2 regions of the Exiguobacterium sp. KKBO11 genome follow, and region 2 is predicted to be linked to the other one. Evidence: riboswitches for the same ligand, from Rfam matches in the RefSeq annotation. Region 2 holds a riboswitch; the other holds the start of a gene.
What was found. A riboswitch is a leader RNA that binds a small molecule or an ion and turns the genes downstream of it on or off. The one in region 2 is predicted to bind S-adenosylmethionine.
Positions count from the first base shown of each region.

Region 1: linked by a shared signal. The riboswitch ahead of msrA (peptide-methionine (S)-S-oxide reductase MsrA) and the one ahead of AYO36_RS13570 (LLM class flavin-dependent oxidoreductase) in region 2 are both predicted to bind S-adenosylmethionine.

Region 1 covers NZ_LUCU01000033.1:284,816-289,360, reverse strand. The annotation lists gene AYO36_RS12485 (C40 family peptidase) at 1-223, shown strand, start outside; gene AYO36_RS12480 (putative quinol monooxygenase) at 282-575, opposite strand; gene AYO36_RS12475 (M20 metallopeptidase family protein) at 653-1,831, shown strand; SAM riboswitch class I at 1,894-1,997, shown strand; gene msrA (peptide-methionine (S)-S-oxide reductase MsrA) at 2,092-2,622, shown strand; gene AYO36_RS12465 (winged helix-turn-helix domain-containing protein) at 2,852-3,451, shown strand; gene AYO36_RS12460 (MFS transporter) at 3,466-4,545, shown strand, end outside.
Region 2 covers NZ_LUCU01000044.1:163,725-168,269, forward strand. The annotation lists gene AYO36_RS13565 (ATP-grasp domain-containing protein) at 1-713, opposite strand, end outside; gene AYO36_RS13570 (LLM class flavin-dependent oxidoreductase) at 710-1,768, opposite strand; SAM riboswitch class I at 1,843-1,945, opposite strand; gene AYO36_RS13575 (DUF975 family protein) at 2,059-2,697, opposite strand; gene AYO36_RS13580 (DUF2325 domain-containing protein) at 2,761-4,029, opposite strand; gene AYO36_RS13585 (DUF817 domain-containing protein) at 4,117-4,545, opposite strand, start outside.

The DNA.
Region 1 (4,545 bases), on a different contig from region 2:
CTACTGGTACGGTGCTTTCTTTACGAATCGCCGGACGAGTATCTCGAGTGGTAAACGCTCGGATATCGTCTTCTTCCAGAACACCTACACGGATGGTCCATCGCATATCGGAATCATGCTCGATAGCGAACACTTCATCCATGCGGGCGGTTCACAGCTCCAAATCAATTCGATTTATGAACCGCGTTGGCAAGAGCATTTCCTCGGATTTAAATCGATGTAAGACAAAAAAAGACGAAGCCGTCGAATTCGACGGCTTCGTCTCTTCTTATCGCAACACGTCAGAATGTCATCTCGACGTATTTCGTTACTTGTCGATCCATCAAGTATAACTCGATCTGTTCACGGTATGCTTTATAATGATCGGATGCGATATGCGCTTCAAGCGCCTCTTCGTCCCGATACACTTCGTACAGCATGAATTGATGCTCATCCTCGATCGATTGGTGCAAGGAATAACGTAAGCATCCTTCTTCTTTTTGTGAGGCATGATAGACCGTTTGTAGAATCGGGAAAACTTGATCCGCGAGTCCTGCTTTGATTGTAAGTACAGCGTTGACGACGATTTCTCCCATGTTTCATTATCCCCTTTCGTGATTACCTGTATCTGTACCCATTTTCACGAAAAGACACACGTCAAAGGAGCTTGAAGATGCAAACTCAACTTTTTGAAGCACTTGAACAATTTGAACCCACGATGATCGCGTTACGTCGTGATTTCCACCGGCATCCAGAACTGTCCTTCCAAGAAGTCCGCACACCAGAACGAATTGCAAACTTTTACGCGGAGCAGGGCATCCCTTATCAAACAGCCGTTGGAGGTCGTGGGGTCGTCGCGACGATCGAAGGCAAACAGCCTGGTCCGACGATTGCTGTCCGCGCAGATTTTGACGCATTACCACTTCAGGAAGAGACAACGCTTGCTTTCCGGTCGATCCATCCTGGTATCATGCATGCTTGCGGGCATGATGGTCACACGGCAATGGTGATGGCCCTGGCTGCTACGCTCTATCCGTTACGTGATCAATTGCAAGGAACGATTCGAATCATTCACCAGCATGGTGAAGAGGTCTTTCCCGGTGGAGCGATTCAAATGATTGAAGCCGGTGTCCTCGAAGGTGTCGATGCGATTTTTGCGACACATCTCGAAAATGATTTACCGGTTGGTACGATTGGGTTTCGGGAAGGACATACATTATGTGCGATCGACGAATTCGAAATCATCGTCCACGGTCAAGGCGGGCATGCCCAAGCACCACATAAAACAAAAGATGCGCTCGTCGCTGGAGCGCAGCTCGTCTGCAACTTACAGCATCTCGTCAGTCGACGGGTCGATCCGTTTGAGCCTGCTGTTCTTGCAATTGGTTCTTTCCATGCGGGAACGGCTCCGAACATCGTCACGGGTGAAGCACGCATCGTCGGTGAAATTCGGACGTTCAATGAGACATTGCGGCATCAGCTCCGGCAAGAAGTCGATCTTGTCGCCAAAACGACATGTGCCGGCATCGGTGCTACCTATTCAATCGACTTCACGACTGGTTATCCAGCACTCTGGAATCATCCGGACGAGACAAAACTTGTTCAGGAAGCCGCTTCTTTCTTACCGGAAGCATCCGTCCGGGCACTCACACCAATGATGGCTGCGGATGACTTCGCGCATTATCTAACACATGTCCCGGGAAGTTATTTCTTTACTGGCTCCGGATATACGGACGGTCGCGTCAACTATCCACAGCATCATCCGCAGTACGAAATCAACGAACAGGCGTTGTTGATTGGTGCGAAGACACTCGGAGAGACGGTTTTACGTGCCTTGAAACCTAAGGATTGACTTTATTTCTGTGTGAATGGTATCATCACAACAATGATAACGAATGACATCAACTTCATATACCCTTATCAAGAGTGGACCGAGAGATCTGGATCGATGACGTCCCAGCAACCTGCGCATAGCAAGGTGCTACGACCAGCAAAGCGAAAGCTTTGGTTGATAAAAAGCGGCGACTCCTTTTGCAACCAAGCGAAGGAGTCGTTTTCGTTTTCTCGCTGTCAGACATACAATGGGGATTTCCCACGGAGAGGAAGAGACAGATGGAAAAAGCAACATTTGCAGGTGGATGTTTTTGGTGCATGGTGACACCGTTTGAAGAATTACCAGGAATCGAGGGAATCGTATCAGGTTACATGGGCGGACACGTCGACAATCCGACATACGAGCAAGTCAAAACAGGAACGACGGGACATCTCGAAGTCGTACAAATCACGTTTGATCCGAGCCTGTTCCCGTACGAGCGTCTGCTCGAACTCTACTGGCCACAAACGGATCCAACGGATGCAGAAGGTCAATTCCAAGATCGCGGCACGCAGTACGCACCAGCGATCTTCTATCATACGGATGCGCAGCATGAAGCAGCAATCGCTTCCCGTGACGCTCTTGCTGCAAGCAATCGTTTCAAACAACCGATCGTGACGCGGATCGATGCCGCTTCTGAATTTTATCCGGCGGAAGAGTACCATCAAGACTTCCATAAGAAAAATCCAGAACACTATAAAAAAGATCGTGCTGCTTCTGGTCGCGATGCTTTCATCGAGCAGGAATGGAAAGATACGACGACGGTCTAATCACTTCGAACCATATACAGTAGCTGAAACTGATTTCAAACATCTCGTTCTTACCCTACTTTCAGTAAAAAGTGGAGGATGATCGAGATGTCGTGGAATCAGTTTTTTTGTATGCAAAAAAATGATGTCTTCTTTACCAACACCCTTACATAAATTTGTAATCGTTTACAAAAGAAGCCTTTTGTTTTACGGTTAATAAAAATTAACCGGTTAAAAAGGAGATCATTGCATGGAACAAAAAGCGATTCACATGTTAGAGAACTATGAACAGTTAAAAGTGATCAGTGATCCGTTACGAACAAAAATCCTCATGTTTCTCGTCGAAAAACCACACACGGTACATCAGTTAGCCCACTTGCTGACGTTATCCCGCGCGAAGGTCCTCTATCACGTACGGGAACTTGAAAAGCATGACTTGATTCGTCTCGTCCGGACGGAAGAACAGGGCGGCAATCTATTGAAATACTATCAAGCGATTGCTCGAGGATACATTCCTGCCGATCATCTACTGAACTTCGTCGAGACGAATGAAGCGACCCGGCAGTCGTATCTTGAGGTACTAGACCGGGCAAAGACACGCGTTCTTACGGCTCCGACAGCTACTTTTTCTCCTTCATCTTCGAACATCGAGGACTGGATGAGCTTATCACTTCAAAAGGAACTGGCGATGTCTGAAGCCGATTTTCGGCAGTTTGCTACAAAATATCGTGCTCTATTGGACGAGTTCACACGGTCCCCTTCACTAGACAAAAAAGATAAAAAACACTTCTATATCATGACGACTGCCTTTGCAATTGATGAACCACTGTTTGAGAACGACGACGTCTAAACCGGAGGTGCCACATGCTGCCTGTTGAAATCGATACGCAACAATCGCTGTTTAAAAATCGATCTTTTTTATTTTTATGGGGGTCCGGTATGTGCTCTGCCCTCTCCCTATCAGCCTATCTGTTTGTTGAACAATGGTATGTCATCCATACGCTAAACCAGGCGTCCTATCTTGGATTCGTCCTCATGGCCACCTTGTTACCCCGTATTTTTCTCATGTTGTTCGGTGGCGTCTTATCCGATCGCTATAAACGTTCGACGATCATGCGCATCTCGAGCGCTTTACGGATCAGTTTCATTCTCTGTCTTCTCGCATTACTTCATACCGATCAGCTTACATTGCTGACGATTTTAGTATTCGCCTTGCTATTCGGTAGTGTGGATGCATTCTTTTCGCCGGCGAATGCTTCCTTACTGCCTACGCTCGTTCCGAAAGAACAACTCACTAAAGCCAATTCACTGATTCAGACATCTAATCAAATCGCTCTCTTTTCAGGTCCGATTCTTGGTGGAGTCATCCTCAGCTATTCCTCTTACTCGTACGTCTTTCTCATGATTTTCGGGGCACTCTGCATGACGCTCCTTTTCACGTATGGTATTCGTGAATCTAAGATCAAGCGATTGCTTCAGCATTCAGCTCTCTTTGAACTAAAAGAAGGGCTGCATTACGTTTTTCACTTTCAGCAACTCAAGCAGACACTTTTTCTTGTCATCTGTGTCAATTTCTTTTTCTTTGGACCACTCTTACTCGGAATCCCCTTACTCGTTCATGATGTGCTCCAAGGAGATGCGATGGATTTAAGTTATATGCAAGGTGCTTATCAAATGGGAATGCTCGGAGGGGCGCTCTGGAGTGGTTTTACGCAAACGAAAGTAAATGGGCTTACCTCATCGGTCCGATTAATTGGCGCCTTAGGTCTGCTTCTCTTCCTGCTTAGTCAAGCGCAGCAGATCTTGTTGTACCTGATCATCCTGTTATCACTTGGTGTCCTTTCTTCGATCATCAATATTCGCTTCATTACGTTCATCCAGTCTCAGTGTGCGGAACAGACGATGGGACGTGTCATGAGTGTCGTGAATGCCGCGTCAAACGGT
Region 2 (4,545 bases):
ATTTGGAACTTCATCGGCGTTTGCGGCGCTTCTTCACCAACTGGGCAGAACAAGTCGTCGATCACACATGCATCCGCTGGGCAAAGCTCAAAACCTTCTGACGTATCGACTCGAACCGCGTAGACAAACTTTCCACCCACGAACTCACAACGCGTGATGTACGGTTCTGGTGCTTGAATATACTCTTGAATCAATGTGATGCCATCGACTGGTTCGTCGAATGTCGGACCATCGAGATAAGCTTCAAGTGCTTCAATCGAATGGAATAACTGGACGCCGAGACCTTTCCCGGCACGGTTGTGTTTCGTGATGAATGACGAAACACCGATTTCTTTTGCTGCTTGTACGATTTGATCACGTCCGACGGCAGCCGTCGTCTTCGGTACACGAATCCCAGCCTTACGCAACGCCGTATATTGATTGACTTTGCTGACTTCAAGACGGAGCGCACGCGTTCCGTTAAAGACGGTCCGGTCATGCTCTTCTAACCAAGCGAGGACCCCTTCCGTCAACTCCGGCGCGTAACGATGTCCCCGCGTATGCGAAGAGGCACTCATTCGGCTGTAAAAGACGCCTTCTGGCGGCAGTTCATCCAGCGGAACGATTCCTTCATTCAAGTGCCACTGTTCATACGGTAATTCGAGTTCTTCGAGACGTTTGATGAGATGGTCCGTCCATTCTTGGTTTTCGTGGAGAATATGAATTTTTGTCATGATTGTTGACCTACCTTTCGTTTCGCTTCGACCAGTGGCATTACGTCACGAGCAAAGCGTTCCATTTCTTCAAGTTGTGGTGAGAATTGTAACAAAAGTAACGTGACACCGACGGCTTCGAACGCTAGAATCCGTTCAGCGATTTGTTCTGGTGTCCCGATTAAATTCGGACGTAGACCACGGTTCGAGACAGAATAATCGTTCCGCTCAACCTGTTGCTCCAGTTGCGATTTACTAATGAAATCCTGATAACCGGCATAACCGGCGCTGTCTTCCTTGACGTCCGTGATCCGTTGCCATTCAAGAAGCGCTTCTTCTTCCGTATCCCGACAAATGATGTAGGCAGCAAGACCGAAGCTTTCGAGCGGCGTTTGTCCCGTCGCTTCCCGGCGTACTTTCATGTCGTCGATTTTATGGGCTACTTCTTCAACAGTGCCCCCGTGCATGACATAAGCGTCACAGTGTTCGACGATCGTTCGCTTTCCAGCTTCACTCTCTCCACCAGCGTAGAGCTTGATCCCCGGACGCTGGACTGGCTTCGGATGGAGTTCTGCTTGCTCGATCGTGTAGTGATGACCGGAGAAGCTATACGGTGACGCATCTGCCCATAGTCCCTTCATGACCGTGACGAACTCTTCCGTCCGAGCATAGCGTTCATCGTGCGCTGTGAAGATACCGTTGTATTGTTTCGCTTCCTCTGCCCACCACGCTGAGACGACGTTGAGCGTAAAGCGTCCACCACTCAACTGATCGATGTTTGCCGCCATCTTCGCCGTCGTCGCTGGATTATGGAACCCGGGACGAACCGCTGTCATGATCTCAAGGCGTTCTGTCGTTGCAGCAATCGCTGCTGCCGTCGTCCATGCCTCAAGACTCGGTTCCTTGATGCCTTTGATATCATTCAAGTTCAATTCCGCAATCAACGTCGTCGAGAAGCCGATTCGTTCTGCTGTTTGTGCGACTTGTTTCGCATAATCGAAGGTCGGTGGCATCTGTTCATCCTCGACGTTACGTAACCATCCCCCAAAAATCGGTAACCAAAAACCATACTCCACTCCATCGTCCCCCTTATCATAAAAAAACGCTCTTTTCGAAGTTCGAAAAGAGCGACGGTATCTTGTCCTGTCCGCTCTTATCTTCGGAAGGTATCCCTTCCTGGAAGTAGCACCTTCCGCCACGGCGGGGTTGCTGAAGTGTCTTCGGGCCAGTCCCTCGACTTCTCTAGATAAGATGTGTTGCATTCATCGTACAAAATTCACTGAACTAAAGCAACCATTAAACCGTCTTTTCCAATCGGAATTATTTCACGCATAAAAAAATCCCGACGTCGTGTCGGGATCCGGTATTAATATGGTGCGACGAAATCTGATGTTGGCTCTGGTGCTTGTTCACCACGAACACGATCATAGAATTTTGCCATCGTGACGCTGAAGTATGGTCCGACCCATAAGACAGCAAGACCAAGTGTAACAATCACAAGTAATGCCCAACCAATGAATGATAGGAAGAGTAAGAATGCTTCCATTTTATGACCATCCATGAGTTGACGTGAACGCGTGATCGCCTCGAGAATACCGACTGATGGTTCATCTCGAAGGATGTAGAACGTCAACAAGTAAGAGAACGACTTGATGATCCCTGGAATGATCAAGAGTAAGGTCCATAGGAATAAGAAGACCGCTTGCACAATCGAGACGCCGATGACTTTACCGAAGATTTTATACGGTTCGAACAAATCAGCTACTTTGACTTCTTCATTGCGTGCGAACGACATCGCGACCCACGTCCAACCCGCTGCAATTGGGATCAATAAAATCGAAAGAATGATACTGACCGCACTCATCGCATTTAGATCTTCGTTAGGATCTGGTCCGATGAACGTCGGAACGCTCTGGATGATAGAAAACAGTACGAACATGAGGATGGCAAATCCCCAACGACCGCTGAGCGACTCCTTCGCTGCTTTTTTTAATTGAGATGACATGAGTAAGGTCCTCCTTGAAAAATAAGTTCTCACCTTACTTTACGGTCGAATTCTTCTAATGTTTCACTCTTTTTTCAATAATTTCCCGTCTCGTTGCTGGTTGAGCCAAGCACGCTCCAGTTGTCGTTCACAAGCTGTATATAGCGATCGTCGACCATCGAGGCGTTCCATCGCGAATGGAATACCATGCTTCTTCGCCTGCGCGATGACATGCGCACTCGCTGCGTGGGAGACACGACTCGTTACGACGACGATCGCATCCGTCTTTTTGGCGAGACAGGCAATCTTTTTCGCGGACTGCGCGTCCCCTGCTAGATGAATTAATTCAATCCCCGTCGGCGCAAAGAACTCTCGATAGACAGCGGTCTGTTGTTCGTTTCCGACGATGACGAGACGCATTCCTGTGAAGCGCGTGAAATCAAGCGGTGTCTTATCGATGAAGTCCATCAATTGCCCAGGTACGGCTGTCGTCACGATTGGTTCAATCGTTCGCTCTTTTGGCATACGGACGCGACGCTGCGCTTTTTTAGCTTTCGGCACCGGTTGTCGTTTCATTTTTCGTGCATACCGGTCCGATTTTTTCATTGTCACAGGTGCCTTCACTACCGGTTGTTCTATCGCTGCTGGGCGGTTAGATGATGTATTGATGATCGGCTCCTCATACATGAAAGGATGCTTCCAAGCAATCGTCAGTGTATCCTTCCGCCCCCGCCACATGACGAGATCGACGAGTTGCCCTGCTTCTAGTCGGAAATAGCGCATGTCTTCTACCGGTACGACATAATAGAACGATCTGCCCGACTCATCTTGCAGTGGACCATTCACCGTTTCCTCAATGATTCCATGTGCCTTGACGATTGCTTGTTCAAACACGACACGTTCCGGATTCTCTCTCATTCGCTCCGTCGAGACGACGGCTTCAACACGGCACATCGTTTTTTGATCATCCTGACGATCGATACGGACCCGGACTTCCATGCCGTGCTCGAGATTCCAATCGCGGACGTCTCGTTCTGAAATATGACTGCCGGACCATTCTAGTAAAGTACCGCCTTTTAACCCCCGCTGAAACGTATAGGCATAACGTTGCTTGCGTACTGGCTCGACAGGTACTTGCGATGGTATTACGATGGTCTGCTTCTCTAGCTCCACTACTTCGTCAATGACCGGTGTTTCTTGAACGTCGCGCGGTGCATAATACGCTGACATCTTGACCCATTCATCGATTCCGTTCACTTCGTCGAGCCAGAGTTGCCAATCTTCATACCGCTCCACGACCGCTAATTTCATCTGTACCAATTCAGTTGCTCGTTCCAACACCTGTTGCATCATCCGTAACCACTTCCTTTGCGTTTTTTTCACTATAGCAACGAAAAAACGCGGAAGTAGTTCAAAAAAATAACCGGGTTATTTTTTTATTTAGGTGCGTTGCTGAATTTCCACAGCCGGATCCTGACGCTTATATTTCGCGACGATGACGATCAAAACCGTGATGATCACAAGTAGGAACCAAGAAGATAATTTTCCAAGATCAACGACTGCCCAGCCTCCTTCTTGATGCGGATAGACCCAGCCTTTAAAGAACGTCACGATATTCTCTGCGATCCAAATGAAAAAGGCGATCAGTAAAAAGGACAGGACGAGCGGCATCCGGTAAATCGTCTGCTCGATCGTAAAATAAACCCATGACTTATAGAAAACGAGGACGACGAGAACCATCAATAGCCAGCGTGCATCGAAGATCCAGTGGTGGGTGAAGAAGTTGAGATAGACGAGACTGCCGACGCTGATCGCAAGCCACGGGGGAGGAAATGCTATGAATCGCAAATGAAATCGCCGAAAAGCCTG